DNA from 2 places in the Trichococcus sp. genome. Region 2 is predicted to be linked to the other one. Evidence: a T-box and tRNA genes for the amino acid it is inferred to sense, from the RefSeq annotation. Region 2 holds a T-box; the other holds one or more tRNA genes.
The links. The T-box of region 2 lies ahead of ACTCCX_RS01180 (valine--tRNA ligase). A T-box ahead of a tRNA ligase gene usually reads a tRNA of that ligase, here a tRNA-Val.
Positions count from the first base shown of each region.

Region 1: it encodes a tRNA-Val, which carries the amino acid that the T-box ahead of ACTCCX_RS01180 (valine--tRNA ligase) is inferred to sense. The anticodon was not compared.

Region 1 covers NZ_JBSQPW010000032.1:11,959-27,108, forward strand. Annotated here, with positions in the region: gene ACTCCX_RS09710 (MBL fold metallo-hydrolase) at 1-273, shown strand, start outside; gene ACTCCX_RS09715 (histidine phosphatase family protein) at 292-861, shown strand; gene ACTCCX_RS09720 (aldo/keto reductase) at 903-1,883, shown strand; gene ACTCCX_RS09725 (DUF1232 domain-containing protein) at 2,035-2,316, shown strand; gene nfsA (oxygen-insensitive NADPH nitroreductase) at 2,477-3,226, shown strand; gene ACTCCX_RS09735 (hypothetical protein) at 3,632-3,763, shown strand; gene ACTCCX_RS09740 (helix-turn-helix domain-containing protein) at 4,045-4,575, shown strand; gene ACTCCX_RS09745 (IS3 family transposase) at 4,494-5,438, shown strand; gene ACTCCX_RS09750 (ECF transporter S component) at 5,693-6,229, opposite strand; gene ACTCCX_RS09755 (pyridoxal-phosphate-dependent aminotransferase family protein) at 6,241-7,392, opposite strand; gene ACTCCX_RS09760 (TraX family protein) at 7,702-8,415, shown strand; gene ACTCCX_RS09765 (SH3 domain-containing protein) at 8,433-9,632, shown strand; tRNA gene ACTCCX_RS09770 (tRNA-Val) at 9,727-9,798, opposite strand; gene ACTCCX_RS09775 (YehS family protein) at 9,963-10,487, shown strand; gene ACTCCX_RS09780 (RluA family pseudouridine synthase) at 10,597-11,556, opposite strand; gene ACTCCX_RS09785 (LysR family transcriptional regulator) at 12,049-12,981, shown strand; gene ACTCCX_RS09790 (YncE family protein) at 13,091-14,197, opposite strand; one part of gene ACTCCX_RS09795 (IS630 family transposase) at 14,423-14,962, opposite strand; one part of gene ACTCCX_RS09795 (IS630 family transposase) at 14,965-15,150, opposite strand, start outside.
Region 2 covers NZ_JBSQPW010000002.1:118,359-133,508, forward strand. Annotated here, with positions in the region: gene ACTCCX_RS01130 (ABC transporter permease) at 560-1,513, shown strand; gene ACTCCX_RS01135 (iron chelate uptake ABC transporter family permease subunit) at 1,510-2,472, shown strand; gene ACTCCX_RS01140 (iron ABC transporter ATP-binding protein) at 2,469-3,230, shown strand; gene ACTCCX_RS01145 (siderophore ABC transporter substrate-binding protein) at 3,249-4,214, shown strand; gene ACTCCX_RS01150 (DUF1054 family protein) at 4,251-4,913, shown strand; gene rpsD (30S ribosomal protein S4) at 5,131-5,742, opposite strand; gene ACTCCX_RS01160 (septation ring formation regulator EzrA) at 6,157-7,875, shown strand; gene ACTCCX_RS01165 (cysteine desulfurase family protein) at 8,050-9,186, shown strand; gene thiI (tRNA uracil 4-sulfurtransferase ThiI) at 9,216-10,430, shown strand; gene tpx (thiol peroxidase) at 10,515-11,009, shown strand; T-box leader at 11,055-11,279, shown strand; gene ACTCCX_RS01180 (valine--tRNA ligase) at 11,344-13,992, shown strand; gene ACTCCX_RS01185 (bifunctional folylpolyglutamate synthase/dihydrofolate synthase) at 14,083-15,150, shown strand, end outside.

The DNA.
Region 1 (15,150 bases), on a different contig from region 2:
CGGTTGATGAAGGAGCACTTGGAAATGCCGCAGCCGGATGCGATTCTCTTCGACTTTTCCGACAACGAGTGGCATATCGGATTGGAAGGGGCCATCCAAATGGCGAACACCTATCCTGAAGCACATCTGATTCTTTGCCATTGGGGCACGGTGGATGCGCCGGATCTGAACGTGTTCAACGCCGACCCGCAATCCTTGTACGACCGGGTGGTTAATCCGGAAAGGATCCATGCTTACGCACCGGGGCAGCCATTCAGCCTGAAAAAATCCTAAATGATGGGAGATTCGCGGATGAAACGATTATATTTGGTCCGTCACGGCGAGACTTTGTTCAATACCCAAGGAAAGATTCAGGGCTGGAGCGACTCGCCTTTGACGGAACGGGGCATCAAACAGGCTCAGGCCGTGCGGGATTATTTCGGATCGGAAGGCATCCGCTTCGATCATGCCTACAGTTCCACATCGGAAAGGGCCAGCGATACGCTGGAATTGATCACCGGCATGCCCTATGCACGTTTGAAAGGATTGAAGGAAGTCAATTATGGCTTCTTCGAAGGGGAGCGGGAGATGCTCAAACCGAAAGAGCCGCAGGAAATCGTGTCTTTCTTTGTGCCATTCGGAGGGGAAAATACGAATGATGTGGCGGAGCGGATGAGAAAAACGTTGACCGACGTGATGGAGAAGAATGACCATACGAATGTTTTGGCGGTTTCGCACAGTGGGGCCTGCTACAACTTTTTGAAGCTTTGGCAAGACCCGGCGGAGGAGTTGGCGAAAGGTTTCCCGAACGGGAGCATCTTCGTTTACGAATACAAACAGAAGGTATTCCGATTGGAGGAAGTCGTCAGGCCGGTTTTATAGCGCAATAAGACTGTACGTTTAAGAGGAACGGAGGAAGAAAGATGGAATATGTGAAATTCGGCAACACAGGAATGGATGTATCACGGATCTGTTTGGGCTGCATGAGCTTCGGGGATCCGGATACCTGGCTGCACAAATGGGCGCTGAAGGAAGAGGAAAGCAGACCGATCATCAAACGTGCTTTAGAATTGGGCATCAATTTCTTTGATACAGCCAATGTCTACTCGCTGGGAAGAAGCGAAGAAATCCTCGGACGCGCCATCAAAGACTTTGCCAAGCGGGATGAAGTGGTCATCGCGACGAAGGTTCACGGTAAGATGCACGAGGGTCCGAATGGCTCCGGGTTGTCCCGTAAGTCCATCCTGAGCGAAATCGACAACAGCCTGAAGCGCTTGGATATGGATTATGTGGACCTCTACATCATCCACCGTTGGGACTACAATACACCGATTGAGGAAACGATGGAAGCTCTGCACGATGTGGTGAAATCCGGAAAGGCCCGTTACATAGGAGCTTCCGCGATGTATGCCTGGCAGTTCCAAAAGGCCCTGCACGTAGCAGAAAAGAACGGTTGGACGCGCTTCGTATCGATGCAGAACCATCTGAACCTGCTTTACCGTGAAGAGGAGCGGGAAATGCTGCCGCTTTGCCGGGAAGAAAAAATCGCCGTGACCCCATACAGTCCGATGGCTTCAGGTCGTTTGACGCGCGACTGGTCGGAGACGTCCAAACGGATGGAAACGGACAATGTGGCGCGTTCGAAATACGACGCCACTGCCGATAAGGACCGGGTCATCGTCGAACGATTGGCCCAGATAGCCGCCGACAGAGGCGTTTCCCGTGTCGAAATCGCCTTGGCTTGGCTGCTGCAGAAGGAACCGGTTGTAGCTCCCATCATCGGAGCGACCAAGCTGGAGCATCTGGAAAAACCGGTGGAAGCCATATCGGTCAAACTGACCGATGCCGAAGTCGCGTTCCTGGAAGAGCCTTATGTTCCACATTTGATTGTCGGGCACAGCTGAGGCATTCAGACAGGCCAAAAAATCATTCTTGAGACTGATTCATTTACTTAAGATAAGCAGTATACTTTGTTCACGATAACTAGTCAGAGCCCGCTCACAAGCTAGGTGCGAAGAATGGTTGTCCAAATCAATCAGCAAAGGAAAATGCAAAATGAAAGTAAAAAAGAAAATCAGTCTGACACCGTTCAGTAAAGTCAAGTCACTTATCCTTTCCCTGTTCGATTCCAAAGTCGAAGGCAAGAAAAAATGGCTGGTGTTGGGGATCATTCTTTATATCATCAGTCCAATCGACATTATCCCGGATTTTATCCCGATGGCCGGTTATGCGGATGATGTGCTGTTGCCGATCCTGTTTTTGGTCGCTGAAAAATTATTGAGCGACGGAGCGATTGAAGAACACGAACGCCCAATCAAAGAAGCCAAAAAAATATAATGCCTGGATTTTCCGGCCCCGTTCCTCGCCTAAATGGCAAAGGAGCGGGGCTTTTTCGCTGTTGGGACCTTGAGCACCCGGTTGGACGTGGCTGCTGCATTCCTTTAGAATGATCTTATGGATTCAATATAAGCTATTCTGAAGGCGAGGAAAACAATAGATGAATGAAATGATCGCGCGCATCCTGGCGCATCGCACGGTAAGGGATTTTGAAGAACGGCCTTTGAGCCCGGAACAGATAGAAACGATCGTCCGTAGTGCCCAAGCTGCATCCACCTCAAGTTTTGTGCAGGCCTATTCCATCATCGGAGTCACGGATCGCGACAAAAAACACGCATTGTCGAAAATCGCGCGTAACCAACATTTTGTTGCCGAGAATGGCCATTTCTTTGTATTTTGCGCCGATCTTCATCGCCACGATGTGATCGGAAAGATGGAAGGGAAGGATGTTGCAGACTCGCTTGAGAGCACCGAGAAATTCATGGTCAGCGTGGTAGATGCATCCCTGGCTGCCCAGAATGCAGCTTTGGCGGCTGAAGCGATGGGGCTCGGGATCTGTTACGTAGGCGGCTTGCGGAATGACCTCGAAAAAGTCAGCGAACTCCTGAAGATTCCCGATAAAGTGATCCCGCTCTTCGGACTGGCGGTCGGTTATCCGGCCAGCGTCAATGATCAGAAACCGCGCCTGCCTTTCGAGCATGTTTATCATGAAAATGAGTATCAACAGAATAATGCGGTTTATAAAGAACAACTGAAGCAGTACAACGAAGAGATCCAAGCGTACTATCGGGCGCGGACTGAAGGCGAACGCTGCGACACTTGGACCGGCCAGATGGCAGAGATGCTCTCTCATCCGCAACGCATGTACATGCATGACTTCGTCGAAAAGCAAGGAATGAACAAGCACTGATTCCAGAAATAGTTTCACTTGCATCGAACGGATATTCGTGTTATAGTTACCTTTCAACGTCCAAGAACATATGCATCTTATATGTATGGAACCATGGCTTTTCTCTATTCTGCAGCGGATGCTGCAGGCAAACGGAACCAAAAATAAGCGAAGTTAAATTTATTATGTAGCGCCACACTGTGGTGCCCGCAACATGAATTTCCAAGATTTAGATTTGATAGTGAAAAAGCCGCGATTCCTGTACAGGAATACCTTTTTCTTTCTTATGATAATAAGTAGAGACACAAAAGGTACTCGATTGAGTGCCTTTTTGATTTCTCTGAATACAGAAAAAAAGGATATATGAGGAGGTTGAAAGATAGTAGCGTACGCATATGGTTACGCTAAAGAAGGAGCAAGAAATATATGAAGAACATCGTCTATACGAATTCGCAGAACGTGACTATTGAAATATCATGGGAAGCGTATTACAAAGAGATCGACATGCGCAAACAAGAGCGTTTGAAGAAAAAACAAGCGCAAACAAGCGGCAAATAAGGTCTAAGCGGCTCTCTATGAACGGAGAACTGTAAATAAAAAGCTCGGAATCCCTGACTCACAGTTGTTGAGGCAGCGGCTTCCGGGTTTTTTTTTGTTTCCGTTTCAAGGAGCGGGTGGTCCCGCATCCCAAAGTTTCGTTCGGCGAATCAAATTGTCGAATGCTACAAAATTATTCAACAATTTGACCCCAATAGAGAGCTGATTTGTCGAATGGGTCAAAAACATGGTCCCGCCCCCCAAAAGTTAGAGTGAAATCAAACATTTTGGGGGTCATAATTATGAAGAAATTTAGTGCAGAATTTAAATTGAAAGTTGTAAAAGAGTATTTAGAGGGTTCCTTAAGTTATATGCGTTTGGCAAAAAAATACGATAGTTTGTCCGATGAATCAATAAAGAATTGGGTAAAATATTATCAAAAATTAGGAGTTGAAGGTCTGAAGGTAAAACCGCAGAGCTCAGCTTACTCTGTTCAATTCAAGATGGATGTATTACACTTTATGAAACAGTCCGGTTCCTCCTCTTTAGACACAGCCATTGCCTTTGGCATAACTAGTCCTGCCCTTATTTGGAGATGGAATAAAACTTTCCAAGAAAAGGGAATCGAAGGACTAAAACCAAAGCAAAAGCCAAAGAGGTGCACTTGTATGTCCAAAAAGAACACTAACAAACAAATAGATCAATCCGCACCGTCTACAGAAGAACTGAAACGAGAAATTGAATTACTTAGATTGGAGAATGCGTACTTAAAAAAGTTGCAAGCTTTTCAGGAGAATCCGAAGGTCTTTCTCGAAAAGCACAAGCAGCGGTGACATTCGCACTCAAAAAAGAAGGATTCAAATTAAAAGATATTCTTTTAGTAGTAGGGATTCCAGAAGCAACCTATCACTATCACGTGAAGCAATTCGGGAAAGCGAACACGGATCAACCGACGAAAGAACTGATCAAACAACTTTTTTTCAATTTCCATGAGCGCTACGGAGCGAAACGAATCGCTAAAGAACTAGGGAAATTGGGACACATTACCAATCACAAGAAAGTGTCTCGTCTCATGCAAGAACTGGGAATAAAGTGCATCAAATTCATGCGAAAATCACGAAAATACAATTCTTATAAAGGCAAGGTAGGGACCGTTGCCAAGAATCTTTTAAACAGACGCTTCTCTACGCCTCTTTCTCTACAGAAGCTTGCGACAGATGTGACCGAATTCAAGTGTGCAGGAGAAGAAAAATTGTACCTTAGCCCCATCCTTGATCTATACAACGGAGAAATTATTGCCTATGGCATAAACAATCGACCGTCGTTGGAATTGGTGATGAAGCCACTTGAAGAAGCCCTCGGCTACGTAAAGAAACATGCCAAGTTTCGAACCACTATCCATTCTGATCAAGGATGGCACTATCAACATAATCGTTGGGTCAAAGCGCTGAAGGAAGATAAAATCTTTCAGAGTATGTCTCGAAAAGCAACGTGTGCAGATAATGCGGCGATGGAAAATTTCTTCGGCATCCTGAAGCAAGAAATGTATCACGGTGAAAAATTAGTCAGTTATGAAGAACTCCGCTCACGGATAGAGGTCTATATCCATTGGTATAACCATGTTCGATCAAAAGAAAAATTAACTGGTCTCAGCCCAGTCCAATACCGAATCCAAGCCAGCCAAACGGCTGCATAATAAAAACTCTAACTTTTGGGGGTCGCCACCCATTCGACAATTTGGGCATAGCGAAAGGCAAGATTGACGAATACAGGTACTTTATTCGTCAATACGGGCATCTGGCCGGTGCTATCTGCAATAACCAAATAAAATTGCACGCTTCACCCACTCTATACCAATCCGATACCGTTAAAGAATCAGACAACCCGAGGACTATTACCAAAAAGGAAGGCTCTGTCTCATCCCGAGACAGAGCCTTCCTTTTCAATTCGTTATCTTCCAGCGATATTCATCTTTTTCAAAATTGCCGACAGCGGCAAGGAAATGGCGATACCGACCGCGTTCTGGACGAGGTTACCGGGAATCGAAGCGAACGGGGTGATGGCATTGCCGTACAGGATCCATTCGCATAGATAATAACCGACCAGCATGATGGGAATCGAAAGCAGCGTGGCTAAAAGATTCACAGCAAAGCTGTTCCCTTGACGATCTTTCGACCAGGCCAATCTGCCGACCAGATAGCCTTGCAAGCCGCGGGTTACTAATGTGAAGGGAGCCCACAGAACCCATCCGGCCATAAGGTCGAAGATGGCCATGCCGACCGCTCCGGCGATAGCGCCTTTTTTCGGCCCGAACAGGATGGATGCGAGAAAGAGCATCGCAGTGCCGAGGTGGATCAGTCCGCCGTTTGCCGTGATAGGCAATTTGATGTTCAGGAAGACCGTCGCTACGAATACGAGCGCAATCAGGATTGCCGTCAAAACCAAATCATACGTGCGTGTGTTTGAATAACCTTGTGCTTTTTGCATAGTGAAGCCTCCTAATTATTTTCTTTGTAAATGTCGATGAAAAGTTGGGCCAAATCCCCGTTTCCGGCGAAGCCGAGATCGCGCAGACCGTTGTCGATGATGGACAAAACATAGATAAGTTTGTCGATGAAGGCATTTTCGCCCATATGTCCGATGCGCAAGATCACATCTGCGTATTGTGCCAATGAAGTTGCGACCAACAGATTGTAGTTTTCGCTGAGGTGGTCCTGCAGGCGCAAGGCGCCGATTTCTTCCGGTATCCTGATGGCAGTGACTGTATTGGAACGGTCGGAATCCAGGAACAACTCCAATCCATACGCTTGGGCGGATCCGCGTACTGCGGAAGCAATCCTGTCATGGCGTGCAAAAACGGTCTCGATGCCTTCCTCCAGGATGTTGTCCAAAGCGGCATCAAGCGCTGCGACATCGCCAGCAGAAGTCGTGTAGGGCAAGTATTCTTTTTCCGCGTAGCCTTTGAAGACCTGTAGATTGGCATAAAAGGAAGCGATAGGCGTTTTGCGGTTGTCCATCGCTTTTTGCGCGTCTGCGCTGACTGAGACAATCGCCAGTCCGACCGGGGCCGAAATGGCTTTTTGGGTCCCGCCGCAACAGATATCGATTTTATTTTCGTCGACGTTAATCGGCTCGCCAACCATGCCGGCGACGGAATCGACCACCGTCAGGATGCCGTATTTCTTCAACAATGGACAAAGCTCGGCGACGTTGTTCAGTACCGATGTCGGCGTGTCGCAATGGACCAGGGTGGCATATTTGAAGTCGGAATCCTTCTCCAGATAGGCGCGTACTGCTTCAGCGGGGATGCCGCTGTGGTGATCGAAACTCAGGACGACCGGTACGCCGCCATAAATGCTGACGAAATCCTTGAAGCCTTCGCCATAGATGCCGTTGTCCAGCACGAGTACGCGGTCGCCAGGTTCCGTCAGGCTTGCGCAAGCGGCCTCAAGAGCCAGGATCCCTTCACCAGCAAGTAACAGGACCTCATTTGTGGTGCCCATGACTTTGCCCATTTTTTGGCTGACCTCACGGTAATAGCGGACGAATGTTTTGTCAAAGTCGCTGTTGTTGGTTCTTTTTGCGCGGGCCAAACGTACATTTTCGCGTACCTCAGTCGGACCCGGGGCGTAATTCGGTTTGTATCTCATCAGGAAGTCCTCCTTCTCGTTTCGTATATTGCTGATAATTTTAGCAAATGCAAAGGACTATGGGACCGTCCAATCCGAGAGAAAGTGAACGGTCCAATTTTCCCAAAAATGGCTTCTCGCATGCGTTTTGCAAATGTTAACGTATCCAATTTCGGATTGCGTAAGTTTTTCCGCAAATCTCTTCCTTTTTTTCGGGGATTGGCGGACTCCCGGAAGCCTATACTGTGGAAAAGGACCGGACTGGCGGACAGGTCGGTCATCCATTTACAGAAAAGGCAGTGAAAACAAGTGACAGTGAGGAGCACCCCTATGCAGGGCATTCGCGAGAGTCAAAAAGACCTATCATCCTATACATTGAAGAACCTTGCCATATTCGCAATGTTTTTCGATCATATCTTTGCGGTATTTGGGCCGCAGGACAGCCTTGAAGGTGTGGTGCTGCGGATAGCGGGGCGGATTGCCGCACCAATCATGTGCTATATGATTGCGGAAGGCTATCATTACACATCCGATTTGAAAAAATATATCGTGCGGTTAATGCTGTTTGCCGCAGTCTCGCATTTCCCGTATGTCTGGTATTTCGGCCTCCCGTGGTGGCAAGCCACGAGCGTCATCTGGGGCTTGGCGCTAGGCTTGGTGGCCTTAGCGGCGGCAAAACAGGAGGACTGGTCCCTTCCGCTTAAAGCAACAATCGTTTTGCTTTGCTGTCTGTTTGCGGTCCCGGCTGATTGGAATTATGTAGCGGCCTTGTGGATCCTGTTTTTTGGATTGTTCAGGGGACAAATCGAAAAGCAGCTGCTGAGCTTTGCAGTGATAGGGACTTTATTCCACATCATCCCGTCCATCCGAGAAATCGGTTGGACGCAATCCTACCAAGTCGGTATTTTTCTGGCTGTGCCGCTGTTGCTTTTATACAAAGGCCGTCAAGGCAAGAAATCCAACCTGATGAAATGGGGTTTCTATGCTTTCTATCCGTTCCATCTGTTGCTGTTGGAACTAGTAAAAATGATCGTATCCGCGTAATGGAGGACTGCATATAAATGAAAATCAATAAAAATTGGCCCCGCGCTGTCATCGGCATCCTGATGGTTGCTGTGCTGTCGGCTTGCTCCGGCTCGGATGAACAGACGGAAACAGAGGAGTCGGAGATCGCTTCGACGAGTTCAGCTGTCGAAGCGGTGACTTCAGAAGAAGCTATACCCGTTGAAGATGATACAGCGGTGGTCGAGCCGGAAGAGCCGGAACCTTTGGGGTATGAAGGAGATCTGGAACTTCCCGTCAGCGGAGCGACCGGCTATGCCTCAATTGGGATGGATCTGAAGGCGACTGCTGATGCCGAGTCCGAGACGATTTCCGCTTTGGAGGCAGGAACCGCTTTTGAAGTTCTTGAAGAGGTGGGTGACTGGTGGTATGTCCGGACCGCTACTGAATCAGGATGGGTGGAGCATATTCATTGTTTCATCAATCTTCCGGATGTAATCCCGTCCATCATCTATGACAATACCAATACGTACGCCTCCAAGTTCGTTTCTTCCGGAAAAACGATTCCCGGCATAACGGGAGTGGCGCTTTATGACGGAAAAGCCTACAACATACGTCTGGGTAAGGTATCCGATATCGTGCCGGTGCTCTACAGTATGTCGAAGAAAATTTATTTGGCGCAACAAGCCGCCTTGGCGGAGGGGAACACCTTGGTCATTTATGAGGGGTATCGTCCTTATTCCGTCCAGACGCTGACGGTGGACGCTTTGACTGCTTTGGCTATGGCCGATCCGGAAGTGATGGCGGGCATCAACACACCTCCTTGGGACACCAACTGGTTCATCGCGACGAGCGTTTCGAATCATCAGATGGGTTATGCCATCGATGTCACGCTGGCGAAAGTAACGGAACAGCAGGAAATTGTCATCGGCGATTATGCCGCGACCGCCATAACGGGCTACACGGAATACACGATGCCGACAACCATCCATGAATTGAGCATGGCTTCGGCTACGTTCACCGGACCGGTCAAATCCAGTTCCCCGACCGCTTGGGTTCAAGCCACTTTGGCTGATACGATGAATGAGGCAGCGATCCTCCTGCAGCGCTACAGCACGGATGCCGGCCTTACTCCCTTGGCTTCGGAATGGTGGCATTTCAATGATCTCGATGCGCGTTTCGCCACAGAGGGAAACAGCAGTAAAGGCGAATATCTTTTGGATGCAACAATGAGCGAGGCTCCGGAAGCTGCTAATTGATGTACAGGCTCTTGCAGAAATGAACATAAAAAGAGGCACAATCGAGTTTTTTTCGATTGTGCCTCTTTACTCACTATAATGTGCTGAATCTTGATGGTCCCTACTGGGATTGAACCAGCGACCCCTACCATGTCAAGGTAGTGCTCTCCCGCTGAGCTAAGGAACCGTTAAACAGATGAACCACCTGCTCGTATATTTGATTATAACATATTTGCGTGAGAAGTGAAGAGGGAAATTAAAAAAAATGAGAAACGAATAAGGCATGCATTCCATAGGCCAACAAGGTATACTGGAAAAGGATAATTTTACAGGAAAATTTGGAGGCTAATTATGGACAACAATGATATATTGATCCGCTTGCGCTATGCGCTGGATATCAAGGACGCGGATATGGTGGAAGTGTTCCGTTTGGGTGGAATTGAGTTGACGAAGGAAGCAGTGCAGAAAATGCTGCTAAAATCGAAAAAAGATGAAGCAACAGAATTTGCTGGGTCTGCCGCTCCAACGGATGACGAGCAACTGGCTTGCGACAATACTACCTTGGAGTCGTTCTTGAACGGACTCATCACTTCCCAACGCGGCAAGCCGAAAGTGAAGCCCGGCGAACCGGAACCTAAGACTGAATTTGTGTTGAACAACGGGAACGTCAATAATTTGCTGCTGAAGAAAGTCAAAATTGCGCTGACTTTGACGAACGAAGATATGCTTGAAATCCTGGAATCGGCAGGCGTCACCGTATCAAAAAGCGAACTGAGCGCTGTTCTGCGCAAAGAAGGGCACCGCAACTACAAGCCTTGCGGCGACCGCTATGCGCGCAATTTCCTGAAAGGGCTGGCGCTGCGCTACCGCGGATAGGCTGAATTTTTAGATCGCCAACCGGCGTTTGGCAACTTATTCCGGTCCAGCAGAAGCTTGCATAAAAAATAAAAAACATGATTCCCCGCAATGGAAATCATGTTTTTTGTCATTTCGAATACAAAAGGAAAGCTTTCGGCACCGGTGCGCTGAAGCGGACGAGTTCACCGGTCGTGGGATGGATGAATGCGAGTGTGGAAGCGTGCAATCCCAAACGTTTCATCGGATTGGTGCGGGCGCCATACTTCTTGTCCCCGGCGACCGGGTGGCCCAAAGATTCCATGTGGACGCGGATCTGGTTCTTGCGGCCGGTCTCCAGTTCTACCTCCAGCAGCGTATAATCCCGATTTCCTCTGATTTTCCGGTAATGGGTCACGGCATGCTTACCGCCGTTGTCTTTCGGACTGGAATGCACCTTCATGGCTTTGCTTTCGGTCAGCCAAGAGGAGATGGTTCCGGCATCATTCTTGATCTCTCCCTCGACCAGAGCGGTATAGATGCGTTCTTTGACGATATCCTTCCAATCATTTTGCAGCTTTTCTTTCAGTTCTTCGGATTTTGCGAACAGCATGACGCCGGATGTATCCCGATCCAAGCGATGCACCACGAAAATCCGATTCGCTTTGTTGTCTTCTTTGACGTAGTGGCTCAATTGGCGGTAAGCGGTCGGTTCCTGTGGATCGTCGGTTGCCATCGACAGCAAGCCGGCGTCCTTATTGATCACGATGATGGATTCGTCCTCGAACAGGATCTTGAGGCTTGATAAGGAAGTCTTTTTGATGGCTTCCTTATTCGCCAATATACCGACTGTCTGTCCGGGTTCCAAGGGGTGGTTGTGCTTGGTAGTGGCCTTGCCGTCGACCGTCACTTGTCCGCGGGTTAGGATCGATTTGACAGAATTGCGGCTCTGTTTGCTGAGGATCTGCAGCAAGAAAGGCAGCAGTTCGATTGGTTCGGTCACGGGATATTGTGTAACCCCTTTTGTGGAAAAGCTTTTTTGAGGTTCGGCTGCTTTGTCCTGCCGAGTGCGTTTGTTATTGCTGGGCTTCTTTTGGTTTGTTTTTTTCATCTGAATCGCTCCTGACTCTGTTTACCGCCATAGTGCCGCGGTCGTCTCTTCTGAAGTATACCAGAAAACAGAGTATCCATCCTGCCTAATCAGGACAAAAACGCTGCAAGTAGCATATAATTGAAGCTTACAATGAAAAAAGCATCCATTTGAGGCCAAACAAGTGAAAATGATTGACAGAAGCCAAGAATATCGCTATCTTATTAGAAAGCGATGAGGACAGAAGGGGAGGCAGAACCATGCAGAAGATGATGTGTTGTATGTGCGGATGTAAGAAACATGCAGGAATATTCTTATCATCGTTTGATCTCCACAACCGGGCGTTTTTGCCGGCTCTGTAAAAGGGATTATGGAGCAGATTGTGCGTCCGCATCCAAGTGAAGCGCTGAAATGATGATGAATACTTGTGCATGTGTGTTTTGTTGACGCGCATGCACTTTTTTTGTGGAATTGATGGGAACCCATCGGAAAATAGAGCGAGGTGGCAAAAATATGAATCTTCAGCAATTGCGATATGTCATAACAGTGGCGAAATACGGCACTTTTCGGGAGGCCGCAAGGCAATTATATATGGCGCAGTCCAGTCTGTCGTCAAGCATCAAAGATCTGGAGGAAGAATATGGCATCCAGATTTTCGAGCGTTCCAAAAAAGGGATCGAAATAACCAAAGAAGGGGCTATGCTTTTGGAGTTCGCCGATCAGATCGTAGCCCAAGCGGACCAGCTGGATTACCGCTATCTGTCTGCAACCGAAAACAGAAGACTGTTTTCGGTTTCCAGTCAGCACTATGATTTTGCTTCGGAAGGCTTTGCCCGACTGGTTTCGGAAAAGAAGGAAGAATCATTGAATTTTCGTTTCCTGGAGACGAGCACTTCGAAAGTGATGGAAGATGTGCGCGATGCCGTCAGCGAAGTCGGCTTCATCTATCTGAATGATTTCAACGGGAAGGTCATCAAACAGTATCTCGATGCATTCGACCTGAAATTCGATCCGCTGATTGCGTTCCAGCCGCATGTATTCCTCAGCGAGTTCCATCCGTTGGCGAAACAAGCGAAGATATCCCATGAGGATCTCCACCCTTATCCTGTGATATCCTTCGATCAAAGCAAAAACAGTACCCTGCAATTGATGGAAGAGTCGGTTCAAGTCGATCAAAATGCTCAGAGGATCAGTGCCAGTGACCGCGCGACCGTGTTGAATCTGCTGTCTGTGACGAATGGCTATTTGGTCGGATCCGGTCTCCTGAAATCAAACACACAGGATCACATCATCGTTGTGCCGATGGATGTCGATCAAAAAAACACCATCGGCTTCATCTATTCAAAAGTGCGTCCGCTCAGCAAAATCTCCAAGCGCTACATGGAAATCGTGAGGGAGCTTTTGGAAGGAGATCAACGCATCGAGCTGACCGATCATATAGACTGAGTTTTAGGACAGTGAGTTGGGAATCGCATACGCAAAACAGGGAACTGTCTTAATTGTAGGCAGCTCCCTGTTTTGCGTATTGTTTTCAATTCCGATAATGGTAGGCAATTCATTCCGAGAACAAGGTGTCTATTTCCACACGCAGTACTCGGTCGATGCTTGGGTTGCCATGATCGCGGTAAGGGTAAGCACCTGACTCGAAGAGGATGTACAGTTGTTTTCCATCGACTGCAATCTGTTCCAAGTAGGACGGCATTGTGATTTCGGTGCTGGCGTTCTTGTCAGTGAAATTTTCGTTTTCCTCCAAACGATCAAAGGAAAGCAATGTCGAGTCTTGCTTACGTCCGGAAGAGCGTGACAGCATCAGCTTTTCCTGGTAAAAAGCCAGGCCTTGGATCTCTTTGCCGATCTTGTCGACATCGTCGGGGTAAGCTTCTTCCGTGCTCTTCCCGGAGTCGAGCGTATGGACTTCCTTCCCATCCTCATTTTCTTTTGTGGAGATCAGATAGCGGTGCATGACGCTCGCGCCATCATCATTGAAATAAGCTACATAAAGGTCATCGCCATGGACCGTTATCGTGGAAGCGCGTTTGATGTCGGGCAGTTCGATGTTGTCCGTGTAGACGATTGGTTCAGTAGAATCTGTGAAGTCATAAGCCTCTATGTCCGTCAAAGCAAGTGTGATGACCTGCGCGGTATCGCCTTTTTCTGAGGTTACCCAAAGCAGGTCGTGGTTCGTGTCAAAAGCGATCCCGCCTGCATGCGGAATGCCGTCCAGAACGATTTCCTTGATGAAGGAACCGCTCTTTTTTTCAAGCACATAGATGACGGAATTGTGTTCCTTTGTTTGACAGTAGGCGGAAATGAACAGGTAATCTTTGTTCACTGCCAATCCTTGCGGCGTCATCGTAGTGCAGATATCCGCTTCTTCGTGCTCATGGTGGAGCGTCAAAGTGGCATCCATTCCCGGGATGATGAAAATGTTATCTTCCGGATCGATGCCATCCTCTTCAAAAGCCGCTCGGTACAGTTCGGGATAGTCGGACAGTCCCACCATTAGTTCATCCAGTGAACCGAGGCTGGCTTCCGTGTTCGTTTCTTCGGCAAAAGCTATCCGTTCGATTTTTCCGTTCTTTGCGAGCAGGACGAGCGTGATGACACCCACAGTCAGGATACTGATAAGGGCCAGAGTGATTTTTTTCCGGTTGCTTGCCATGAGAGTACCTCCCAAATCATATGTTTCTACTGGTCTGTCAATAGATACATTTTACTATAGGAGAGGGTCTGTAACTAATGAAAAGGCTCCGAAGAAGAAAGTCCCACGAGTCGGGAAGTGAATTCCTATCCACAAGTATGGAGTTAGCGTATAATGAATTAATGGAATCAGGTAAAGCGCAAGCTGCTTGATGGTAAACTATATAAGTTGAATAAAATAATTACCCTACATTTTCACGCAGAGACGGTCAATGACAATCTCCCTCTGCTCGTTTATCCAAGTGAGGAAACTCTGAACCGCCAGATTGATCTTTTGGACGCTTGAGAAAAATACGTTATTGATAACCGTCTCCTTCAGCCATTTCCATAGTCCCTCTATCAAGTTGAGATTAGGGCTATACGGAGGAAGGAACACGAGTTCCAAACGCCCCTTATTCTCTTCCAAGAATGGCTGGATCAGTTTCGCATGATGGATACGGGCATTGTCCAGAATCATGACTACCTTTCCAACCGGATAATGCTCAAGAACAAAGACTAGGAATTCTAAGAAGGATGTTGCGTCGTAGTGCTCTTTCTCGCTGCATAGGATCTCACCCGACGCGTAGTCCAGGCAGCCAATCAGCTTTGTACCACAATGTTTTCCGTAGGTAGGGATTATCCGTTGTCTTCCTTTTAGAAACCAGGTCCGTTGGATAGCTTGGTAATCTCGAATCATGGACTCGTCTTGAAATAAGAGATAATCGATTTTCTCTTCCATCAGTTTTTTTTTAGATCTGGGAAGGTCTCCTCCAGAAAAACACGCTGTTTTTCTGGATTCGCCTTAGCCAGCGTATAGGTGGGACGCGTGTAGGACAGACCCAACCGCTCCATAAGGAGCGACATGCCCCGGACGGTGTAGGTGACTCCCCATTCCCTCTCCACATACATAATCATGAGAGCGAGCGTCCAGTTAGC
Region 2 (15,150 bases):
GCATGCCCGCTTTTTTTAATATACTAGGAAAGTATAAAATTTTTCGGATTGAAAAGTGCTTCACCGTAGGTGTTTCACACGTTTGCAAAATGTTTCATGCACCTAAAATGATGGCCAGATGTTCAGCAGCTATTCGATAAATTTCGATCAGACATGAGGCCAAATTGTTGGATGTTTCTCGACATTCGATAATCTAGGCTTGATCGGATGTCAAATTGTCGGATCCACCTCACCTATTCGACAATTTTGCCCACCGTGCTAAGCATTTCTTCTGCTTTCTGATTGCCAACCCATCCCATTTTCTCCCGCTGCTAATTTGTGAGCACCCTTAAGTTGCGTAATTGTCAGCAATGGCTGGTCTTTGATTTTTCGAGGTTTAAAATTTCGGATATTGGTGGCGCTTTCCTTAAAATAGCTTACTTTTATTCATGAAAATCTCATATTTGGTCTTGTGTTTTATTTCCGCATCCAGTAGAATAGCACCTATACCACTAATTGAGAATGGTTCTCAATTAGAATCGTTATCATTAAGTAGTTTCTTTTGGAAGATGGTGAGTAGATGTTGAAGAAAATATTGCTTGTTCTGATGGTGGCAGTAGCAATCGTACTTTCCCTCGGCGTGGGAACAGCTGCGTTTTCACTGGAACAGTTTTGGGTCGGGAGCAACACGGACCGTTTGATCTTATTGTCGTCACGCCTGCCAAGGACCATTACGGTTCTATTGGCTGGTGCGGGCTTATCTTTATCCGGACTAATAATGCAGTCATTGACGCAGAATCGATTTGCCGCTCCTGATACAGTCGGAACGGTAGATGCAGCAAGAGTCGGTATGCTGTGCGGCATGATTTTCTTTCCGGGTTTATCGGTTGTGGGGAAGATGACCCTCTCTTTCCTCTTTGCGGCGGCGGGGACCTTCCTTTTTTTGGTGGTGGTGAACCGCTTGCCTTTCAGGAGCCAGATGACGATCCCTTTGCTGGGCTTGATGTACGGAAATATTTTGGGAGGGATCGCCAATTTTTTTGCCTTCCGCTTCAACGTCACGCAGAACCTTTCCGCCTGGATGCAAGGTGATTTTTCGTTGGTCATCAAAGGGCAGTATGAGGGGATGTACCTCATCTTCCTGTTGTTTTTGGCACTCTATTTTTTTGCCGATCATTTTACGATTGCACGTTTCGGGAAAGACGCGGCCAAAAACCTTGGCCTGCCTTTTGAAGCAGTCCTGTTCATCGGGACGCTGTTCGTCTCTTTGACTGTCGCTGTCATCCTGAGTACGGTCGGCAATCTGCCATTTTTAGGAGTCATCATCCCGAATCTTGTCTCGTTGCGTTTCGGTGATAACATCCGCAATACCCACGGCAAAGTTGCGCTTTTCGGAGCGATATTCTTGCTTCTCTGCGATGTCTTTGCGCGATCGGTCATCCCGCCATACGAAATACCGGTGGAAACGGTTCTGGGTGTTTTCGGCGGTGGCTTGTTCCTGTGGCTGTTGCTGAAGGGAGGACGGACTGCATGAAAAATGTGTTGAAAAACCGCATCATCATGAAACGGTTGGCTGTGATCGCGGTGGCTTTGGCTTTCGGATATTTCTTTTGGAATCAAGGAATCGGCAACGCGTTCATCATGAAGTTGCGGAGCACGAAGCTTTTGACATTCGCCGTCATCAGCATCAGCACTGCTTTTGCAACGGTCAGCTTTCAGACAGTTGTGCACAGCAACTTTTTGACTCCCAGCATTCTAGGGGTCGAATCCTTCTACCGCCTTCTGCAGACAGTGTTGATGTTCTTCAGTTTCTCGCTGCTGGGCAGCCAAATGAATGCGGAATGGCAGTTCATTTTCCTGCTGTTACTGATGCTTGGCAGTTACTTTTTGCTGTACCGGCTTTCCTGGAATCGGAAAAATTACGATATGCAGGTCATTCTGATGATTGGGCTCGTCATGGGTACCTTCTTCAACAGTATCAGCTCCTTCATGCAGGTTCTGATGGATCCGAATGAGTATGACAAGTTGCAGACGAAGCTTTATGCCAGTTTTCAGAACATCAATGATTCTGTGCTTTTCTTGGCCATTCCGATCGCCGTGTTTTCGATCGTCAGTCTGTGGCGCAAGCGGAAAGTATTGGAAGTTTTAGGACTGGGAACGCAAACCGCCAAAAATCTGGGGGTCGCTGTGGAAAAGGAGACGAAGCTCACCTTCATGCACGTCATCCTGTTGATGACAGTATCTGCAGCGCTCGTCGGACCGATGATGTTCCTTGGATTTGTGGCGGCGAATATTGCGTATCGGCTATTCAGGACCTATTGCTTGAACTACTTGTTGCCAGGGGCGAGTCTGCTCAGTTTCGTGATGGTCGTGGCTGGACAATTTCTGGTGGAGGAAGTCTTCAAGCTGCAGACGAATCTGAGTATCTTGGTCGAACTGTTCGGGGGAATCTATTTCTTTTGGTTATTATGGAAGGAAAGGAGCAAGTTATGAAAATCAGTAACGTCAGCAAAGCCTATGAGGATGAAAAGGTATTGGATGACATCTCTTTGGCGATCGAGAAAGGAAAAATCACAGCTTTCATCGGTCCAAATGGGGCAGGCAAAAGTACGCTCCTTTCGGTCATCAGCCGTCTGTTGACCAAGGACGAGGGCATATTGACAATACACGGCAAAGAAATCGAAGCCTGGCAATCCGATGAACTGGCGAAGGAGCTTTCGATCCTGAAACAACAAAATGCCTATCAAGTGCGTATGACGGTCCGCGAACTGGTCTCGTTCGGCAGGTTTCCTTATACGAAGGGCAGGCTGAATGATGAAGATCATGCCATGATCGACAAGGTTCTTGGCTATCTGAACCTTGTGGATTTCTCAAACCGCTATTTGGATACTTTGTCTGGGGGACAACTCCAGCGGGCAGCCATTGCGATGATCCTGGTGCAGGATACCGATTACATCTTATTGGATGAACCTTTGAACAATCTCGACCTGAAGCAAAGTATCGTAACGATGCAGACCATCCGAAACTTGGCTGATGAATTGGGTAAAACCATTCTTGTCGTCATCCATGACGTTAATTTCGCTTCCGTCTTTTCGGACAACATCATCGCCATGAAAAATGGGAAAGTATTTCGGAGCGGCACGGTCGAGGAAGTCATCCAGACACAAGTTTTGCAGGAATTATATGAAGTGCCCTTGGAAGTCATCACGACTGCCGATGGGAAAAAACATTGCACTTATCAAGCAATTTAACATAGAGGAGAATGACATATGAAAAAATGGCAAAAGACAATCATAAGTTTTGCAGCACTGTTTACCTTGGCGGCTTGCGGAGCCCAGGGAGGGACTGTCGATACGGCAGACTCAACAACAGCATCCGCCGAGGAAACTGAAGCAACGGTGACCATCGAGGATGCACGCGGATCAATAGAAGTGCCTAAAAATCCAGAAAACGTGGCTGTTTTGGATTTTGGACATTTGGATACGCTGATTGCTTTGGGCAAACAGGAGGCGGTTGCGGGTACTGCGACCGAAAACATGCCGGCTTATCTAGCGGATAAAGCTGATCAATTCGAGAATGTAGGGACGCTTAAGGAACCGAATATGGAGGCGTTGGCGGCTATGGCGCCGGAACTCATCATCATTTCGAACCGCTTGGCGGACTTCGCGGAACAACTGGAGGAAATCGCTCCTGTAGTCGTACTCAGCGTCGACTACACGGACTATTGGGGATCGGTCCAAAAGAACACCACTACCTTGGGGACGATTTTTGACGAGGAGGAAGCAGCGGAAGATGCCATCACAACCTTGGGCGAGGAGATAGAGGCCGTGAAAACGACGACAGCCGGAATCAACGAGAAAACATTGACATTGCTTTTGAACGACGGCAGCATGTCCGCTTTCAGCACGGGCTCACGTTTTGGTTTCATTTATGATACATTGGGCTTCACGCCTGTGGATGCAGCGATCGAGGATTCTACACATGGGCAGTCCATCGGATATGAAGGTTTGCTGGAAATCAATCCGCAAATTTTGTTTGTAGTCGATCGCACGGCGGCTGTCGGGACAGCTTCCGATGAAAATGCGGCGCTATTGGAGAATGAGTTCGTCTATCAAACCGATGCTTACATGAACAATAAAATCATCAACCTGTCCTCCGATTTGTGGTATCTTTCAGGCGGCGGGATTGAATCAATCCATCTGATGGTCGAAGAGCTCGCAGCGGACTTCCAGTAAGCAAAAGATTGTCCCTCTTATGGATTTTTCTCTATAATGATGGAAGGAAATCAGAAAGAGGTGCACGGTTTGGGAGCAAAACATTTCAATAAGGAAGACTTCAACGTTTTTGACATTCAGGGGCTCGACGAAAGGATGGCGGCCATCCGCGAACGGATCCAACCCAAGTTCCGGTATTTTGCGGAAGCGGGCGCCCGCTTCATGGTTTCGGAAGAGGGTGTTGAGTCGGAGGTGCCTGTCCATATCGCCAAGCACCTGCGCCGGACGAAGTATGCACCTGAGAATACCTGGTGCGCCATCGGTGGGGACACGAGGGGCTACAAGAAATATCCGCATTTCCAGATCGGGATTGCGAAAGAAGGTGTCAGCTTTTATCTTTGTCTGATCGATCAACCAGTCAAAGAAAAAGAAATGGCGGCCACTTTATTGGAACGGATTCCGGAACTGCAAAGATTGCCGCGTGATTACGTCGTTTCGGTCGACCATACCGTGCCGGATGTGCTTCCGATTGAGGCAGTCAATTGGGAGTCTGTCCTGATCCGATTGCGGGATGTGAAGAAAGCTGAGCTGTTGATCGGCCGCAAGTTGGCGCCAGCCGATCCGCGTTTGGCTAGTGAAGAAGACACGTTGGCAGTGATGGAGGAGACGCTTCATGAACTGCTACCGCTCTATCGGGCCTGCATGGAATTATACCGATGAAGGCGGAACCGCGACATACCAAAAAGGACTGAACAGGGATCGCTGTTCAGTCCTTTTTGGTATACAAGGAAAGTATAAAATTTTTCGGATTGAAAAGTGCTTCACCATAATCAGGGCTGAACGAACCCGTTCAGCTTTTCTTGCGTAAATCCGGTTTTCTTGTACAAAAAAACGGCAAATTGCTTTGCCGGTTCCTTGATGCCGCTCTCCGGGGAGATTAGCCTAATTTGTTGTAGTATTCTACTACGAATGACTCATCGATTTCAGCTGGCAATTCTTCGCGAACTGGCAGACGGTTCAATGAACCTTCCAATTTTTCTTCGTCGAAAGTAATGAAGTCAGGACGTCCGAACAAAGCTTCAGCAGCTGCTTTAACAACTACCAAGTTTTTGGATTTTTCACGCAAGCCGATTACTTGGCCAACAGCCACTTCGTATGAAGGGATATCGACACGTTTGCCATCGACAGTTACGTGACCGTGGTTAACTAATTGACGTGCTTGACGACGAGTAGAAGCCAAACCTAAACGGTAAACTACGTTATCCAAACGTTGTTCCAATAAGATCATGAAGTTAACACCTTGTTTACCTTCTTTGATTTTACCAGCTTTTTTGAATAAAGTTGCGAATTGGCGTTCGTTCATGCCGTACATGTGACGCAATTTTTGTTTTTCTTGCAATTGCATAGCATATTCAGATAATTTTTTACGGTTGTTAGGGCCGTGTTGACCTGGAACGTATGGACGACGCTCCAATTCTTTACCTGTTCCCAAAAGGGAGATGCCTAGACGACGAGCTTGTTTCCAACTTGGTCCTGTATAACGTGACATAATAAAATTCCTCCAATAAATGTTTGATTTTTGGAGTAAAATAAGAATGATAAGTCAGCAATGCGTGCAGGTCATCCTTCAATCTTCACCTTATGCAGCCGCAAGGGTACGCAATTGAACCATCTACAGATGGCGATGAACTGTTGACGCGGGTGCTTCTTTCTCGCTGCATTATTTTACACGAAGATTATTGTACCAAACAATGGAAGTTAATACAATGGAAAAGTGATGTTTTTCCTGTTTTGGGCTGTTGTGGAACGCTTTTACCATTCCAAGGAAAGGAATTAAGTTTCCATATAATTTTCTGGTTTCTGATTGGTTCTTTCTATGTTATACTAAAAAATGAGATATATTGGGCGTTTTCAATTTTAAATCAAATAAACGAAATTGTCGGAATAGGTGGAGGATTTATTGATGGAGTTTATATATTGGTTAGTAGCGATAATATTGTTAGTATTGGTCGGGTATGGTGCGATCATGTATTTGACAAGACAACAAGCGAATCGGATCAAAGCAATCGATGAGAAGAAACAAAAAGCGATGGCCATACCGGTGGCCGACAATCTGTTCACGTTGAAAAACATGAATTTGACAGGGCAAACGAAGCGCACCTATGAGAGTTGGCAAGCCACGTGGCAGACCATTACGCGTTTTCAGTATCCTGAAATTGAGGCGGCGCTGGTCAGTGCCGAACAGTACATTCAACGCATGAATTTCATCAAAGCGAAGCAAGCCATTTCGCAAGCGGACCAATTGATCGATGAAACAAAAAACAGCGTCGAAAAAGTGAACAAGGCACTCGAAAAATTATTGGAAAGTGCACAGGAAAACCGGAAAGAATTGGAAGAAATTCAGGAACGCTACAATAAAATCCGCAAACAATTACTGGCGCATAGCTTCACATTCGGTCCAGCCATCGAAACGTTGGAGAAGAACCTGAACTATATGGAGCTGGATTTCACGAAATTCAACTCATTGACGAACGAGGGCGACCATATGGAAGCCAAAGAAATTTTATCGCGCATCGAGCAGGATTTGCTGGTGATGGAAGAAGTCGTCGAAAAGATTCCTGAACTGAACGAAAAAATCAAAACAGAGTACGAAGAGCAAGTGAACGATCTGAAAGACGGCTACAAACGCCTATTGGATGAAAAGTACATTTTCGAAGGTGTGGATGTACCTGCTGAGATAGCTGAGGTCGAAAAAGAAATCCAGGAAGCAAAAGATTCCATCGGCCTTGCTGATATCAATGAAGCCGGCAAGAAGATGGATAAGGTCGAACGCGATATCGAAGCGGTCTATGCCATCATGGAGAAGGAAATGGAAGCCAAGGATTTTGTGGGACGCCATACGGCTAATCTGCAAAAGAAAATGGACCATGTCCTGCAGAGCAATCGTTATGTGCTGCTGGAAATCGACCGCGTTTCCCAGAATTACTTCCTGAACAAAAATGAGCTGGGCCGCGCGCAAGAGTTCGAAGAGCAGTTGCTGAAGGAAAATGAAGCTTTGCGTTACTACGAAAAGATGATGAAGGAACATGAGATTTCCTATTCAGTCGTCCGTGAATATTACGAAAAAATCAGCCAGCGTCTTTCCGAAATCGACAAAGAACAGTCCGAATTGGTAAGCAACCTGAGCGATTTGCGCAACCGCGAAAAGGAAATCAAGGACAGTATCGATCTTTACGAGTTGGACATGCGCAATATGAAACGGACAATCGAAAAATACCATCTGCCTGGCTTGCCGAAAGTCTATTTGGATCTTTTCTTCTCGGTAACGGACCGCATCGAAGATTTGGCTTCCAAATTGAACCGCGTGAAGATCGATATGGATGAAATTGATGCGATTTCCAAGATGTGCGAAGAGGATATCGAAATGTTGGATAACCAAACGCAAGCAATCGTGGACAATGCGATGCTGACAGAGTATATGATCCAGTACGCTAACCGTTTCCGTCATTCGCATGTGGAGATCGAAAATGCCATCAACAAAGCTTTGGTGCTTTTCCATCGCGAATATGACTATGAAGGTGCGTTGGAAGCCATCAAACTTCCGCTGAATCGCGTCGAATCAGGGGCTGCCCGCAAAGTGGAAGAATCCTATCAGGAAGAAAAGAATCGCCGCTACTATTAAATTCAGAACCAAAAATACGCAGGGGTCGGGACGTTGTCTCGGCCCCTTTTTCGATGCTGTCAGATGGGAACGCAAGAAATTTAAGCCGTATGCTTTTCATGGTCAGGCATTTTCTATATAATGGATAGGATATCCCGATGAGAGTGCAAAGTCAGTAAGGAAGTGTAGATAAAAATGATTTATTTTGACAACAGTGCGACAACAAAAATGTATCCGGAAGTTTTGGATACTTACCGGAAGGTCAATGAACAATTCTTTGGCAATCCCTCCAGTCTGCACAGATTAGGTAATGAAGCGGATGCTTTGCTGCAGCAATCGCGTAAACAGGTCGCACAATTGCTGGGCGCCCAACCGGATGAAATTTTCTTCACGAGCGGCGGCACAGAGAGCGACAACTGGGCGATCAAAGGCACAGCGATGGAGAAGTTCGCTTCAGGGAAACACATGATTGCCTCTTCTGTCGAACATCCTGCCGTCTCTAAGTCATTGGAGCAGCTGGAGAAGCTAGGTTTTGAAGTCACCTACTTGCCTGTCGATGCGGACGGAATCGTGTCCATCGAGGAGCTTGAGAAAGCGATAAGAAAAGATACGGTCCTGCTGAGCATCATGGCCATCAATAATGAAGTCGGCAGCATCCAACCAATCGAGGCCATCGGCGCGTTGCTGGAAAATTATCCTTGGGTCCATTTCCATGTGGATGCCGTGCAGGCAGTCGGCGAATGCGAGCCGCTAATCCGCCATCCCCGTGTGGATCTTTTGTCGCTTTCAGCGCACAAATTCCACGGCCCAAAAGGCATAGGGATCCTTTACAAAAAACATGGCAAACGGATCGCACCGCTGTTAACCGGAGGCGGTCAAGAGTCAGGGATGCGCAGCACAACAGAGAATGTGGGGGGGGTCGCAGCGATGGCGAAGGCTCTGCGCATGACGCTTGAAAGCAGTGCTTCAAGCCGCAAGCAAGAACAGTTGGTTCGGAGCAAGCTGGTTGCAGCCCTTTCGGAATACGAGGATGTCAGAATCTTTTCGCCTGAAGGCGGAGCCGGCCATATCCTCTGTTTCGCCATGAAAGGCGTCCGGGGAGAAGTGATGGTCCACGCATTCGAAAGCCAAGGTATCTTCATTTCAACAACCAGCGCCTGCTCGAGCAGGAAGAAAGGCACCCCCTACACATTGGGATCGATGGGCGTGCCCGTTTCCTGGAGCCAATGTGCGGTCCGGATAAGCCTTTCCGGCGAGAATACGGAAGCAGAAGCGGAAACCTTCATTGAACATTTCCGGAAATTGCACGAACAATTCCAAAAGATACAATAGAATAACTGACAGATTGGAAGAGAAGATAAATGGAAACGCACATTCAAATCCGCTTTGGCGAATTGTCCACCAAAGGAAAAAACAAAAAACGTTTTGTCCAACAATTGGCGCAAAATGTCAGGATGGTCACAAAGGATCATCCTGAAATCAAAATCAAACCCGAGCACGACTTTATGTTGTTGGAACTGAATGGAGCTGACGAAACTGACATTCTCGATCGTCTCCAACATGTGTTCGGAATCCAAAATTATTCCCCTGTCTATCTGGTCTCGCGAGATCTTAGCGAAGTGAAACGGATTTTGGTGGAGTTGCTTGCCAAAATGGATACTGCCGGCAAGACATTCAAAATCGCCACACGTCGTTCGGATCATGACTACGAGCATGACACGACCTTCATGAATGCCGAGTTGGGGGCCACCGTTTTGGATGCTTTCCCGGGCGTTGCGGTCAAGATGAAGCAGCCGGATATCCTTGTGCGCGTAGACATCAAGACCAGTGGCATTATGCTCAGCACGCAAACTTATCAGGGAGCTGGCGGCTTGCCTGTCGGTACCGGCGGCAGAGGCATGCTCATGCTTTCGGGCGGAATCGATTCGCCGGTGGCTGGTTATCTTGCCATGAAACGCGGTGTTAAGATCGAGGCAGTGCATTTCCACAGTCCGCCGTACACTAGTCCGCAAGCCTTGCAAAAAGCCAAAAATCTGGCTGGGAAATTGACCAAATTCGGCGGTGAAATTCAGTTCATCGAAGTGCCGTTCACGGAAATCCAGGAAGAAATCAAAGAGAAAGTGCCTGCGGATTATCTGATGACGGTCACGCGCCGGATGATGCTGCGGATCACGGATGCCATCAGAGCGGAACGTAAAGGACTGGCTATCTTCAACGGGGAATCTTTGGCCCAAGTTGCTTCCCAGACGCTGGAAAGCATGGTCGCCATCAATGATGTCACAACGACGCCGATCATCCGCCCGGTAGCAACGATGGACAAATTGGAAATCATCGCATTGGCACAGAAAATCGATACGTTTGATTTGTCGGTGCAACCATTCGAGGATTGCTGCACGATTTTTGCGCCACCGTCGCCAAAAACGAAACCGCATTTGGATAAGGCCAGACGCTTTGAAGCGCTCCTTGATTTGGAACCGCTCGTGGCGCGTGCGATTGCGGGCGTCATTGTGTCGAGCATCACCGGCCGTGAGGACACCGCCAGCCAAGACGAGGCACTTTTTTCTGATCTGCTTTGATTTGTCCTGCGAGAGCGTATCTTTACCATTAATCACCGCTTATCTGTATAATGAAAGTATTATCGGTTAAGGGGGAATGTTTTCATGCAAGTCACATTGAAGGGTGAAATTGTTGAAGTTTTAGGGACGCAGCCAGTGGTTGGGAAGAAGGCGCCGGCGTTTTCGTTGTACAATACGGAAGACGAAAAGGTAGCTTTGGATGATCTGCGCGGTTCAGTTGTCTTGATCAGCGTATTCCCAGATATCAATACGAGCGTCTGCGACAAACAAACACGCACATTCAACGAGACGGCGGCGAACATCGAAGGCTTGAAGTTGTTGTCGGTTTCGAGAAATACAAAAGAAGAATTGAATGACTGGTGCTCGGCGAACGGCATCGATATGCAGATGCTGCATGACGACGCAGGCGAGTTCGGCGAAGCTTATGGGCTTAAAATCCCAAAAATGGGCAACAAGTTGGCCCGCAGCGTGTTCGTCATCGACAAAGAAGGCGTCCTGTCCTATATGGAAATCGTCCCTGAAATCGCGACGGAGCCGAATGAAGAAGCAGCATTGGATGCTGCCAAAAAATTACTCTGATCGCATTGAGATTTCAATCAAAAGGTGCTAAACTAGTGGAGTATAAATAAAGCTTCGATCAAGAAGAGTAACTTACCCGGAACCACACAAGAGAGAAAAGCGTTTGGTGAAAGCTTTTTTGGGGAAGGAAAGTGAAGTAGCTTGTGAGCAAGTTGCGTGAAGGTCTATGGACTGAGTAGCGCAGCTCGGAGTATTCTCCGTTATCAAAAAGAGAGACAGGAATCCGATTCCTGTAATTTAGGTGGTACCGCGATTCATATCGTCCTGCATATTCGTATGCAGGGCGTTTTTTTTCGCAACAAATCGATGTAAAAAAGAGAGAGGAAGTGGCTGAATGTCTAAAGCAGACGCAATGCCGACAAAATATCAATCCCAGCAAGTGGAATCTGGGAAATATCAAAAATGGGTGGAAGCGGGGCTGTTCAAGCCTAGCGGTGACAAGAGCAAAAAACCGTATTCAATCGTGATTCCGCCTCCAAATGTAACGGGAAGACTGCACTTGGGCCATGCCTGGGATGTGACGTTGCAGGATATGCTGATCCGCCAAAAACGCATGCAGGGATTCGATACATTGTGGTTGCCGGGTATGGACCACGCCGGCATCGCTACCCAAGCCAAGGTTGAAGCGAAATTAGCCGAAGAGGGCCTTACCCGTTATGACTTGGGTCGAGAGGCCTTTGTCGACAAGGTTTGGGAATGGAAAGAAGATTACGCCAGCGTCATCCGCGAGCAATGGGGAAAAATGGGCATTTCCGTTGATTATGATCGGGAGCGATTCACATTGGACGACGGTTTGTCGGATGCAGTCCGTAAAGTCTTCGTCGGCTTGTACGAAAAAGGCTTGATCTATCGCGGTGCCTACATCATCAACTGGGATCCCAAAGCGAAAACTGCCTTATCCGACATCGAAGTCATCCATAAGGACGTGCAGGGCGCCTTCTACCACTTCCGCTATCCGATGACGGATGGTTCGGGCTATCTGGAATTGGCGACTACCCGTCCGGAAACGATGCTTGGTGATACCGCCATTGCTGTTCATCCGGAAGATGAAAGATATCAGCAGTTCATCGGCAAGACCGTGACTTTGCCGCTGGTGAACCGGGAAATCCCCGTCATAGCCGATGATTATGTCGAGATGGACTTCGGGACCGGGGTCGTAAAAATCACACCGGCTCATGACCCGAACGACTTTGAAGTCGGTCTGCGCCACGATTTGCCGCAAGTAAACGTCATGAACGATGATGCAACGATGAACGAAGCGGCCGGGAAATATGCAGGCATGGACCGTTTTGCAGCGCGCAAAGCGATCGTTAAAGATATGAAAGAACTGGGCTATTTGGTCAAAGTTGAAGAAATGACCCATAGCGTAGGACATTCGGAACGCACAAATGTTGTTGTGGAACCGCGCATCTCGACGCAATGGTTCGTCAAAATGCAACCGTTGGCTGAACGGGCAGTCGGAAACCAATCCACTGAGGAAAAAGTTTCCTTCTATCCGGAACGATTCGAGAGTACTTTCCTGACTTGGATGGGCAATGTCCACGACTGGGTCATCTCCCGTCAACTGTGGTGGGGACATCAAATCCCGGCCTGGTATCATAAGGAAACCGGCGAAATGTACGTCGGTATGGAAGCCCCAAGCGACAGCGAAAATTGGACACAGGACGAGGATGTTCTGGATACGTGGTTCAGTTCGGCGCTTTGGCCGTTCTCGACGATGGGCTGGCCGGATGAAGAAGCGGAAGATTTCAAACGTTATTTCCCTACCAGCACGTTGGTGACGGGGTATGATATCATCTTCTTCTGGGTAAGCCGGATGATCTTCCAGAGTCTGGAGTTCACGGAAAAGCATCCGTTCGAGAATGTGCTGATTCATGGTCTGATTCGTGATGAGCAAGGACGCAAGATGAGCAAGTCGCTCGGAAATGGAATCGATCCGATGGAAGTCGTCGAAAAATATGGGGCGGATGCCTTGCGTTGGTTCTTGGCCAACGGATCCGCACCGGGTCAGGATGTCCGCTTCAGCTATGAAAAGATGGATGCAGCCTGGAACTTCATCAATAAAATCTGGAATGCCAGCCGTTATGTGCTGCTGAATCTGGAAGATCTGACATTCGATGCTATCGATATCTCAGGAGAGAAGACAATCGCCGATAAATGGATCCTTTCCAGCCTGAACAAGACCATCATAAAAGTGACAGATCTGTTCGAGAAGTTTGAGTTCGGGGAAGCCGGTCGCTTGTTGTACCGTTTCATCTGGGACGATTACTGCGACTGGTATATCGAAATGTCCAAGGAAGTGCTGCAAGGGGAAAATGAAGAGGCGAAACAGACAACCCGCAGCATCTTGGCATATGTTTTGGATAATGTGTTGCGCTTATTGCATCCGGTCATGCCGTTCGTCACCGAAGAAATTTGGCAGAATGTACCGCATCAAGGCGATTCCATCGTGACGGCAGCCTATCCGGAAGCGGATCACAGCCAGATCGATGAAGCCGCTGAAGAAGCCATGGAAAAACTGATCGAGTTGATCCGCGGCGTCCGCAATGTCCGCGCTGAAATGAACACACCGTTGTCCAAGAAAGTTCCGATGCAATTGAAAGTCAATGACGAGGAGACCGAAGCGATTTTCCGCGCCAATGAATCGTACATCTTCCGCTTCTGCAATCCGGATACACTGGAAATCGGCCAACACATCCAGGCAGCCAGCGACGCTGTCACCGCAGTTTTCTCAGGCGGAGAGGTATATATGCCATTGGCCGGTCTGATCAAATTGGAAGATGAGATTTCCCGTCTCGAGAAGGAAGCGGAGAAATTGACCAAAGAAGTCGACCGTGTTGATAGCAAGTTGAACAATGAAAAATTCATCAGCAAAGCCCCGCAGGCTGTAATTGATGGAGAGAAGCAAAAAGGAGCGGAATACCGCGAAAAATTGGTGGCTGTGGAAGAGCGCATCGCTGCCCTAAAAGAACAGTTAGCTTGATGTTTGGATCAAATTGAACAAGAAGAACCCTATTGGCAAGTTCCTTTGTAGATAGGGTTCTTCTTAAATAGAAATGGAGTGAAGAGGCAAATGTTTGCAACTTATGAAGAAGCGATGGAATGGATCCATACCCGCAAAGGCATGGGCCCAAAACCGGGAATAGTCCGGATGAAATGGTTGATGGAAAAACTGGATCACCCGGAACGTAAATTCAGATCCATCCATATTGCCGGAACAAACGGAAAAGGATCGAATGTTGCTTACTTGAGAAGCCTGTTCATGGCGGCTGGTTATACGGTTGGGACTTTCACGTCGCCGCATATCGTCAGTTTCAACGAAAGGATCGGTGTGAATGGAGCGAATATTCCGGATGAGGATGTGCTGGAGCAAGCGAACATACTGCATGCACTCTATGAGGAAATCAGCCTGACCGATATGGGTCCGCTGACGGAATTCGAAGTGGTGACCGCAATGATGTTCTCCTATTTCGGTTCCCACCCTTGCGATGTCGTTTTGTTGGAAGTCGGCTTAGGCGGGCTTTACGATAGCACAAATATTGCCGAACCGGATCTGTCGCTCATCACGACGATAGGCAAAGACCACAGCAATATCCTTGGGGATACCCTTGCGGAAATCGCCTATCAGAAAGCGGGCATCATCAAGCAAGAGACACCTGTTGTCATCGGAAGATTGCCTGAAGTGGCCGTGGCGGTTATGCAGGACACTGCAGAAAGACAGGCTGCACCTTTGTATGCATTCGGCCCGGACTTCAGCGTCTCCAACTGGCATGAGGGTTCCGATTACCACGAAGTCTTTGATTTCTCATCCCGATTGGGGACGTTCGAAAACCTTGAAATCACACTGATGGGTGGACATCAAGTAGACAACGCGGCTACAGCGCTGCAAACGTTCTTGCTGTTCTGCGAAAAACACGCTTTAAGCTACTCGGAAGCGACAGTCAAAGCAGGACTTCTGGGGGCGGCCTGGCCGGTCCGGATGGAAATCATTTCCCAAGCTCCGTTTGTCATGTTGGATGGTGCCCACAATATCCCAGCAATGGAAGTTCTGACTGAAGCGATCAAGAAGAAGTTTGCTGACAAAGACATCACCATTCTGTTGGCGGCGTTGGCAGATAAGGATCTGGAGGAAATGGGCCAG